Regions from separate parts of the Arthrobacter sp. 2RAF22 genome, predicted to be linked through region 3. Evidence: riboswitches for the same ligand, from Rfam matches in the RefSeq annotation. Region 3 holds a riboswitch; each other region holds the start of a gene.
What was found. A riboswitch is a leader RNA that binds a small molecule or an ion and turns the genes downstream of it on or off. The one in region 3 is predicted to bind thiamine pyrophosphate.
Positions count from the first base shown of each region.

Region 1: it holds a riboswitch for thiamine pyrophosphate, as region 3 does, so the genes downstream of both, thiC (phosphomethylpyrimidine synthase ThiC) here and thiO (glycine oxidase ThiO) in region 3, are expected to answer to the same signal.
Region 2: it holds a riboswitch for thiamine pyrophosphate, as region 3 does, so the genes downstream of both, AB4068_RS06535 (ECF transporter S component) here and thiO (glycine oxidase ThiO) in region 3, are expected to answer to the same signal.

Region 1 is NZ_JBFRGL010000020.1:17,586-20,854, forward strand. Features, by position in the region: gene AB4068_RS14395 (VOC family protein) at 1-445, opposite strand, end outside; gene AB4068_RS14400 (amidohydrolase family protein) at 524-1,618, opposite strand; TPP riboswitch at 1,696-1,803, shown strand; gene thiC (phosphomethylpyrimidine synthase ThiC) at 1,799-3,269, shown strand, end outside.
Region 2 is NZ_JBFRGL010000005.1:76,400-79,668, reverse strand. Features, by position in the region: gene AB4068_RS06555 (monovalent cation/H+ antiporter complex subunit F) at 1-201, shown strand, start outside; gene mnhG (monovalent cation/H(+) antiporter subunit G) at 191-658, shown strand; gene AB4068_RS06545 (DUF4235 domain-containing protein) at 655-915, opposite strand; gene AB4068_RS06540 (NUDIX hydrolase) at 967-1,695, opposite strand; TPP riboswitch at 1,912-2,048, shown strand; gene AB4068_RS06535 (ECF transporter S component) at 2,123-2,752, shown strand; gene AB4068_RS06530 (ABC transporter ATP-binding protein) at 2,752-3,269, shown strand, end outside.
Region 3 is NZ_JBFRGL010000001.1:347,082-350,350, forward strand. Features, by position in the region: gene AB4068_RS01505 (thiazole synthase) at 1-43, opposite strand, end outside; gene thiS (sulfur carrier protein ThiS) at 47-283, opposite strand; gene thiO (glycine oxidase ThiO) at 280-1,584, opposite strand; TPP riboswitch at 1,576-1,695, opposite strand; gene thiE (thiamine phosphate synthase) at 1,722-2,411, shown strand; gene AB4068_RS01525 (RNB domain-containing ribonuclease) at 2,449-3,269, shown strand, end outside.

The DNA.
Region 1 (3,269 bases), on a different contig from region 3:
TGTCCATCACGACCGAGCTGCCGTTCCACTCCCAGCCTTCACGGGGCTTGTCGTAGTAGAGTTCGATGCCGTTGCCCTCCGGGTCGGTGAAGTAGAAGGCTTCGCTGACCAAGTGGTCGGCACTGCCGACGAAGGCGTGGGGTTCGTACTGCGCGGCGGAGGCAACAGTTGCGGCGAGCGAGGGCTGGTCCTCGAAAAGCAGCGCCGTGTGGAAGAGTCCGGCCTCTCCGCGGTCCGGGATCTGGAGACCAGCGGCCGGCGCGAGGTGCACCAACGGCTTGCCTAGCCGGCCGAAGTAGAGCCCGCCGTCCTGTTCGGCGACAACGTCCAGCCCCAGCGCCCGCTGGTAGTAGTCGCCCATGAGCTTCATGTCCCCCACTTTGAGCATGACAGTGCCCATGGTGAGTTCGGCAGGAAGGAGATCCTGGCTGGATGTGATGGTCATGTGAAACTCCCGGCTTTTTGTGGCGCCGCCCTTCGGCAACCTCTATGTATCTAAATTACTTGAAGCTTCAATTTATTCCTAATGCCCGGCGCTTCCTGAAATGTGTCCCCTCAGAACGGTGCATCCGGGCTGCAGCACGATCTCTAGGGACGCTCGGGGATCCTTTGCGTAGAGCACGACGTCTGCGCTGGCGCCTTCGCTGATGCCGTCGGCACCCAACCACTCACGGGCGGACCAGCAGGCAGCATCGAGGGCGGCGGCCGCCGGAAGACCCGCCCGCTGGAGTTCCAGGATCTCCTCGCCGATCCGGCCGTGTTTGATGACGCTTCCGGCGTCGGTTCCGGCGTACACCCGCACTCCGGCGTCGAACGCCTCAAGGACCCGCTCATGCCTGCCCTCCCACAACGCGATCATGTGGGCGGCGTAGCGCGGAAATTTGGTTTCAGCCTGCTTCGCGATGTCCGGAAACGTCGCAATGTTGATGAGCGTGGGGACAATCGGCACATCCTGGTCCAGCAGCCGGGGAATGTGGTGGGGCAACAATCCGGTGGCGTGCTCGATGCAGTCGATCCCGGCGTCGAGCATGTCATCGATTGTCCCTTCGGCGAAGCAATGGGCGGTCACCCGCGCCCCCTCGTCGTGTGCGGCCGCGACGGCGTCCTTGACGACGGCGGCCGGAAAGGACGGGCCGAGATCCCCGGCGGAGCGGTCGATCCAGTCCCCCACGATCTTGACCCAGCCGTCTCCGGACCGCGCTTGCTTGCGGACTGCCTCCATCAGATCCTCCGGCTCCACCTCTTCGGCCAGCCCGGGGATGTACCGCCGTTGCCTCGCGATGTGCCTGCCCGCGCGGATGATCCTCGGCATGTCCGCCCGGCGTTGCAGCCAGCGCGTGTCGCTTGGGGATCCGGCATCGCGGATCAAGAGGGTCCCGGCATTCCGGTCCGCAGTCGCCTGCAGGCGGGCAGTCTCCTCGTCGACAGCTCCGCCCTTGCCCAAGCCAACGTGGCAATGCGCGTCGACCAGGCCGGGAAGCACCCAACCGTCCAGGACGACGTCGGGCTTCGCAAGGGGCCGGACGAAGGTCAGCCGTCCGTCGACCGACCAGAGGCCGCGCCGTTCCTCCTCCGGCCCGGTGAGGACGGCGCCGCTGAATTCGATGATTTCCGCCATGATTCCACCCTAGTTCCCGGGGGCTTCGCCGGCGCGGTCACATCTGTCACAAGCGCTGGCAGCTGTGGTAGCTTCGTCTACGACCACACGGGGGCCCTTGCAAGGGCTGAGATCGGGCTGATGCAGCCTGCGACCGTTGAACCTGTCCGGGTAATGCCGGCGAAGGAAGTGAGTAATCCTTTGAGCACCAAAGAAACACAGCTGAGCCCTACCCAAAAGGGATCGGACCACGATGTGACCCAATCCCTCAAGTCGCATTCCCTCGCGTTCCTGGAGGATGCCGACACGGGAATCCGGGTTCCAGTGACGGAAATCGCCCTCGAACCGTCCCCCAACGGCGAGGCCAACGCCCCGTTCCAGGTGTACCGGACCGCCGGACCCGGGAGTGATCCCGTGGTGGGCCTCGAACCGTTCCGCAGCGAGTGGATCGAAGTCCGCGGCGACACTGAGGCCTACAGCGGCCGCGAACGGAACCTGCTCGACGACGGCAAGTCGGCCGTGCGCCGCGGCGCCGCCTCCGCGGAGTGGAAGGGGGCACAGCCGGTGCCCCGCCGCGCCGTCGACGGCAAGACCGTGACACAGATGCATTACGCGAAACAGGGCATCGTCACGCCCGAAATGCAGTTCGTGGCACTTCGCGAAAACTGCGATGTGGAACTCGTCCGCAGCGAGGTCGCTGCCGGCCGGGCCATCATCCCCAACAACATCAACCACCCCGAATCCGAACCGATGATCATCGGCAAGGCGTTCCTGGTGAAGATCAACGCCAATATCGGCAACTCGGCCGTCACCAGCTCCATCGCCGAAGAAGTGGACAAGTTGCAGTGGGCAACGCAATGGGGCGCCGACACCGTCATGGACCTGTCCACGGGCGATGACATCCACACCACCCGCGAATGGATCATCCGTAACTCCCCCGTACCGATCGGCACCGTGCCCATCTACCAGGCCCTCGAGAAGGTCAACGGCGAAGCCAACAAGCTCACGTGGGAAATCTTCCGCGACACCGTCATTGAGCAGTGCGAGCAGGGCGTGGACTACATGACCATCCACGCCGGCGTGTTGCTGCGGTACGTGCCGCTCACCGCGAACCGCGTGACGGGCATCGTTTCCCGTGGCGGCTCCATCATGGCGGGCTGGTGCCTGGCCCACCACGAGGAAAACTTCCTCTACACCCACTTCGACGAGCTCTGCGAAATCTTCGCCAAGTACGATGTCGCGTTCTCGCTGGGTGATGGACTGCGCCCGGGCGCAACGGCGGACGCGAACGACGCCGCGCAGTTCGCCGAGCTGGACACCTTGGCCGAGCTCACGAAGCGCGCGTGGCAGTACGACGTGCAGGTCATGGTCGAAGGCCCCGGACACATCCCGTTCCACTTGGTGCGGGAGAACGTGGAGCGCCAGCAGGAGCTGTGTGACGGCGCGCCGTTCTACACGCTGGGCCCCCTTGTCACCGACGTCGCCCCGGGCTACGACCACATCACCTCCGCCATCGGCGCGACGGAGATCGCACGCTACGGAACCGCGATGCTTTGCTACGTCACCCCGAAGGAACATCTGGGCCTGCCCAACAAGGACGACGTCAAGACCGGCGTGATCACGTACAAAATCGCCGCCCACGCCGCTGACCTGGCCAAGGGGCACCCCGGCG
Region 2 (3,269 bases), on a different contig from region 3:
GGGCCGTCCCTGCTGGACCGGGTGCTCGCCTCGGACGTGCTGCTCGCCATACTGGGTGCTGCATTGGCCATCGACATGGCCGTCAACAGGCACCCCAACAACCTCGTGCTGCTCGTCGCGCTGACGCTGATCGGTTTCATCGGATCGGTGACGGTGGCGCGCTTCGTGGCCGACCGGAGAGGACAGGTCAATGACTCCTGACGCCACCGGAGCGGACGCCGTCATCGATGCCGTCACCGCGGTGCTGCTGATTGTCGGTGCGGTGATGTCATTGGGCGCGGCGATCGGCCTGCTGCGCTTCCCGGACCTGATGAGCCGCATGCACGCAGCTACCAAGCCGCAAGTGCTCGGGCTGTTCCTCGTCTTGGCAGCCATCGGGCTGCAGATGCGCGAATGGTGGGTGTGGCCGATCCTGGCCGTCGCTTGGATCTTCCAACTGCTGACGGTGCCGGTGTCCGCACACATGGTGGGCCGCGCAGGCTACCGGACCAAGCACCTGCACCCCGAGTTGCTGAGCATCGACGAACTCGAGGCCGTGGTGCTGCGGGCCGCCGGTCAACGGGCAGCGGAGAAAGCCCAAGCCGACCCGACAACTCCCCACACCGGGAACGGCGGGAGCCCAGGCCCTCAAGGCGCCAACGGCGGGCCGTCAGCCTAGACGATGTCCTGTGTCTTCGAGAAACGCGAGATGGCGCGCTGGGTACTGCGGCTTGCGAAAACCTGGATGACGGCGCTGACAGTCGCCGAAATCAGGGCGAAGGTCAGTGCAGAGCGCAGGCTTGCCTCCATATCATCGTGACCCTTGGGAGGTTTCTTGCCGGTGGACTTTTCCCACAGCGCATTGACGAGCTTGGTGCCGACAAAGCCAGCGCCGATGCTCACGCCGGTGCCGAGCAGTTTGATGAGGAGGTTCATTCCGGGACTCCTTGCGGGTGGAAACAGGACCGTCCCCAGCCTAACCCCACTTCAGGGCAGTTCCGGAGCAACGGATGGAGCTTGGCGCCTCTGCCGGAAGAACTCCTCCAAGGCCCCGGGCTTTGGACGGACAGGCACGATGTCACGGTCCTCGGCCAGTATCGCTTCCACTGTGCCGAGGGCGACGAGCTCATCCAGCAGCGCAAGCGTGGGCGGCATGAGCTTGAGTGTTCCGGCGACTTCGGCGTCCAGGATTCCGCGGACGGGTGTCCACAAGGACGACGACGCTTCCGTGGTCTGGTGCCTTGGCTCGGCACCGGAAACCGGGCAGGCAAGGTAGAAGTACGTGTCGAAGCGCTTGGGCTGGTCCTGCGGAGTGACCCAGTTGGCCCACGGGCGGAGGGTGGTGGCGTCAAGCTTCAGCCCGGCCTCTTCGAACACCTCACGCTGCGCGGCCGCCAGCACCCGGCCGGCGTTGAACCTGGCGGAGGCAGGTTCGACGGCGATGCTGCTCCGGTGCCATGCGGCGGCGTGCTGCTCGACGACGTCGTCCGCGAAGTCCCAGCCGGAGCTGTCCATCTGGTCCACCCGGCCCCCGGGGAAGACCACCATGCCCGCGGCGAAATCCATCGTGGAAACCCGGTGCTGGACGAACACCTCCAAAGCCTGCGCCGCACCTTGAGAGCCCCCGGGAACCGCGGCATCCCGGACCAGGATCACGCTTGCGGCGAGCCTCGGTTCCGCCACCGTGGTGCTGTTCGCTTCGCCATTGCCTGCCAAGACCGCTCCTTTGCCCGCTCTGCCGCGTCACATTCTGCTGGATCATTGTCCCAGTTTCTGCGGCCGCCCGCGCCATTCCGGGCCGGCCTGCGCTCACCCGGCGAGTGATCCAGCAGAATCCGTCGTCTCCGCGTGTTTGTGACCGTTCCGCGGACGCCAACACAGCGCCCGCAACCCCGCCAAGGTGTAAACTGAACCACGCCCAAAAGGGTGGATTGATAACGACAGGGGAGCGCCGCCGTCGGGCACGCAGCAATGCGGCACGGAGGACGGGCGCTGAGAGTGCGGACAGCCGCAGACCCTCGAACCTGATCCGGCTAGTACCGGCGCAAGGGAGTCGAGTTCTCATAGTGTCCGGACCGGCGCGGCGGAAGCCGCTCGCAGGCAACCGGGAACACTTTCCCCTCCTGTTCCTCAGGAGGACAAAATGACTGGTATTTCTGCAAGGCCGGGCCTCACCAAGCCTGGTTACAACTGGCGCGTCGTGGACATCGTCGTGGCGGCACTCATCTCGATCGCCGGTGGCGTGATCTTCTGGGCATGGGACCAGATGGCTTTGGTTGCAACACCTATGTCCGCCGGCTACCCGCCCCTGAGCGGCCTGATCGCCGGCGGCTGGATGATTCCGGCAGTCTTGGGCATGCTCATCGTCCGCAAACCCGGTGCGGCAATTTTCTGCGAAACAGTGGCCGCCACGAGCGAGCTCATCATGGGTTCCCAGTACGGCACCACGGTGCTGATCTCGGGCCTGCTCCAGGGCCTCGGTGCGGAACTCATTTTCCTGGCCTTCATGTACAAGAAGTTCAACCTGCCGGTGTCCCTGCTGGCCGGTGCCGGTGCGGGCCTGTTCTGCGGCCTGAACGACTCCTTCCTGCCGTGGGGCTGGAACATCGCCTACGAACCGGTCGACAAGCTCGCGTACATCGTGTTCTGCACGATCTCCGGCGCCGTCATTGCCGGTGCCCTGTCCTGGATCGCTACCCGCGGCCTGGCCAGGACCGGTGTCCTGAGCGCGTTCGCGTCACGCAAGGCCGCCTCGGAGCCCGTCTTTTCCTGATGCCCAGTCCTGATTCCGGCACCTCTGCCGTGGTGCGACCCGCCGCCATTTCCGCGCAGGGCTGGGGCTGGCGGCACGCCGGCCGCACCACGCAGGCCATCCACGCCCTGGACCTGGACATCCGTCCGGGCGAGCGCGTCCTGCTGCTTGGCCCCTCGGGCGCAGGCAAGTCGACGTTCCTCCATGCCCTGGCGGGCGTGCTGGGCGAGGAAGGCGACGACGCCGACGAGACCGGCTCGTTGCTGGTGGACGGCGTTTCCCCGAAGGCCCAGCGGGGCCGTGCCGGACTCATGCAACAGGACCCCGAAACCCAGGTGGTGCTTTCCCGCCTGGGCGACGACGTCGCGTTCGGCGCCGAAAACCTTTGCGTGCCGCGGGACGAGATTTGGAAGCGGGTCCATGAAGCGCTCGACGACGTCGGGCTGCTGCGGAGTGCCGGTGGCAGTGCCAGCGGCAACTTTTCGCTCGACCACCCGACGTCGGCCCTCTCGGGCGGGCAGAAACAGCGCCTTGCGCT
Region 3 (3,269 bases):
CATCGGTTCGGGTGCCTGCTTCGTGAGTGCTTGCTGTGGTCATGGTTCAGCCTCCCTGTACTGCGGTAACGATTTCGAGTTCGTCGCCGTCTGCGAGCGCGGTGGCAGCCCACTGGCTGCGCGGCACCACTTCGGAATTGCGTGCGACGGCGACGCCGATCTTGCGTCCGTCGGCCGCTTGGCCGCTGGAATCCACAACGCGTCCGGTGATGTGGCTGACGAGGGTGGTGACGGAAGCGTCGTCGCTCAGCGTGTGGTCTGCGCCGTTCAATTTGATGTTCATGCGTGGTCCTTCAGAAGGGGATTTAAGGTATCGGCCGATGGGCCGTCTGCGGAAGCCCTTGCTGTTGAGAGCGGGCGGGAGAAGCGGTCCGGGCGGAATTTGTTCCACCGGGGATCGGCGGTGCCATCCATGAGTCCAACGCAGATTTTTGCCGCTGCCGGAGTGAGGAGCACGCCATGGCGGAAGAAGCCGCTGGCCACGATGAGGCCGGGCACGGTTCCTTCCCGACCTTCGACGCGGCCCAGCAGCGGTGCGTTGTCCGGGGTGCCCGGACGGGCCCGGGCAGTTGCTTCAAGGAGTTCCAGCTCGGCAACGGCCGGAACCAATACCTGGGCGTCGCGGAGCAATTGGTAGACGCCGCCGGCTGACACCGGGTTGGCCGATCCCCCGGACGACGACAATCCGTCCTCACGTTGCGTCGCGCCGATCACCACGGTCCCGTCATCGCGGGGAACGATGTAGACGGGCACTCCGCGCACCATTCCCCGGACCGTGGCGGTGACCAGCGGTTGCAGGTGGTCCGGGACGCGCAGCCGCAGTATGTCGCCGTAGACGGGACGCAACGGGAGCGACAATCCATCCGGCAGTCCTTTCACGCGGGCGGCATCGAGTCCGTTGGCTACCACCGTTTCCGTGGCAAGCACTTCGATGCCTGAGCCGAGCACGGCCCCGACGGCGCGCCCGTCCTCCCACAGGAGGCCCGCCGCAGTGTCCCGGACCGCGAAACCGCCTTCGGCCCCCGGAATCCAGCTCGAATCGCCGGGCTGGTGCTCCGCCAGCGCGCCTAGAATCGCGGCCGAAAGCCGGCGAGGATCCACTTGGTGGTCGCCCGGGATGTCGAAGGCACAGGAAATCTGCGGGCTCAAGAGCGGCTCACGCTCCCGTGCTTCGCGCAACGGCACGGATTCCACCACCAGGCCATGGGCCAGCTGGACGTCCCGAAGATCGGCGAGCGCCCGGCGGTCCGCTGCGTCCGCACCGACGGCGAGGGTCGGCGTCGTCCGGTAACCCGTGCTGCGTCGGGTTCGTGAGCCGGTCACATTGTGTTCGAAGTCCGGCCACAACGCCGACGATTCGAGCATGAGCTCCAGGAGGTCCTCTTCCTGGTAGTGCAGTTCACTGACGGGTGCCAACATCCCCGCCGCCGCGAAAGTAGCGCCGCTGGCCGGCGCGGGATCGATCAGGGCAACCGAGCGGCCCGACCTTCGGGCTTCCCACGCAATGCCCAGGCCAATGACGCCGCCCCCGATCACCGCCACGTCTGTGTGCAGGGGCCCGTGCTGGGTGTTTACTTCGTCCATGGAGTCCTTCCCTACGCCGGTACTAGCCGGATCAGGTCAAGCGGTCGGCGCTGAAGCCCTCTCAGCCGCGCGGCGATTGTGACTGCCGCCGCGGCTCCCGCGGTACCAGCCCAGTTTAGAGGAACTACTCTGTTTCCATGACCCAGCACGATGTCCACACCACCGCCCGCCTCTACCTCTGCACCGACGCCCGCAAGCAACAGGGTGATTTTGAGCAGTTTGTCGATGCCGCATTCGAGGGCGGCGTGGACATCATCCAGCTGCGCGACAAGACCATCGAAGCGGCAGAGGAACTGGAACTCCTGGAGATCCTGCAATCCGTGGCGCACCGTCACGGGCGCCTCTGGGCAGTCAACGACCGCGCCGACGTCGCTTCCCTGTCGGGCGCGCCGGTATTCCACATCGGCCAAAAGGACATTCCGCTGCGCTCGGCCCGGAAGCTGCTCCACGACCCCACCATCATCGGCCTCTCCACGCACACGCCGGAGCAGATTGACGCAGCCATCGCCGCGTCGCCTGGCCGCAGCGGCTTGGACTACTTCTGCGTCGGGCCTGTGTGGGCCACGCCCACCAAGCCTGGACGCTCCGCCGTCGGGCTCGATCTGGTGAAGTACGCTGCCAATGCGGTGAAGCAGGCAGACGAAGAGACGGTCGGCGGCGTAGTGCTTCCTTGGTTTGCGATCGGCGGCATCGATCTCAGCAACGTGGAAGACGTAGTGAGGGCCGGCGCCAGCCGCATTGTTGTGGTCCGCGCCATCACCGAGGCCGAGGATCCGACGGCGGCAGCCCAGGCACTCCTGGCCGCACTGGACGCAGCGGCGGCCTAGCGAGACGCCGGGAGATTTTGGAGTTACCCTGACTTTCGTGTCACATCAGCGCATAGCCCCGAACGTCTCTGAAACGTCGAACCAGCTCGCGGAAGCACTGGCGGCGCTTCGGACCGAACTCGAGCTGCCCGCTGGTTATCCCGCTGAAGCACTGCGCGACGCGGAGGCCGCGGTTTCAGGACACAGGTTGCCGGCACAGGACCTCACGGGCGTTCCGTTCATCACGATCGACCCGGCCTCTTCCACGGATCTCGACCAGGCCCTCTTCATTGAGCGGTCCGGGAATGGTTACAGGGTTCTCTACGCCATCTCCGATGTGCCCTCCTTTGTGCCACCGGGAGGAGCGCTCGACGCCGAGACCCGCCACCGGGGACAGACGTACTATGCGCCGGACGGCCGCATACCGCTGCACCCCGAGATCATCAGCGAGCACGCCGGAAGCCTGCTGGCGGGCCAGGACTGCGGAGCGTTCGTGTGGGACTTCGAACTCGATGCCGAAGCAGAGTTCCGCACCGTCTCAGTTCGCCGGGCAAGCGTACGCAGCCGCGCCAAGCTCAACTACAAGGGCGTCCAGTCCGCGATCGATTCCGGGACAGCTGATCCCGTCCTGCAGTTGCTCAAGGAGGTCGGGCTCAAACGGGTGGAACTCGAACGCCGCCGCGGCGGAGCGAGCCTGAACATGCCTGAACAAGAAATCGTCCAACTGCCCGACGGCGGGGGGTACAGGATCGTCGCAGCTCCCTCGCTGCCCGTCGAGGACTGGAACGCCCAGGTTTCGCTCATGACCGGGATGGCGGCGGCCCAGCTGATGCTCGACGGCAAGGTTGGAATCCTGCGCACCATGCCCGCTCCCGATGA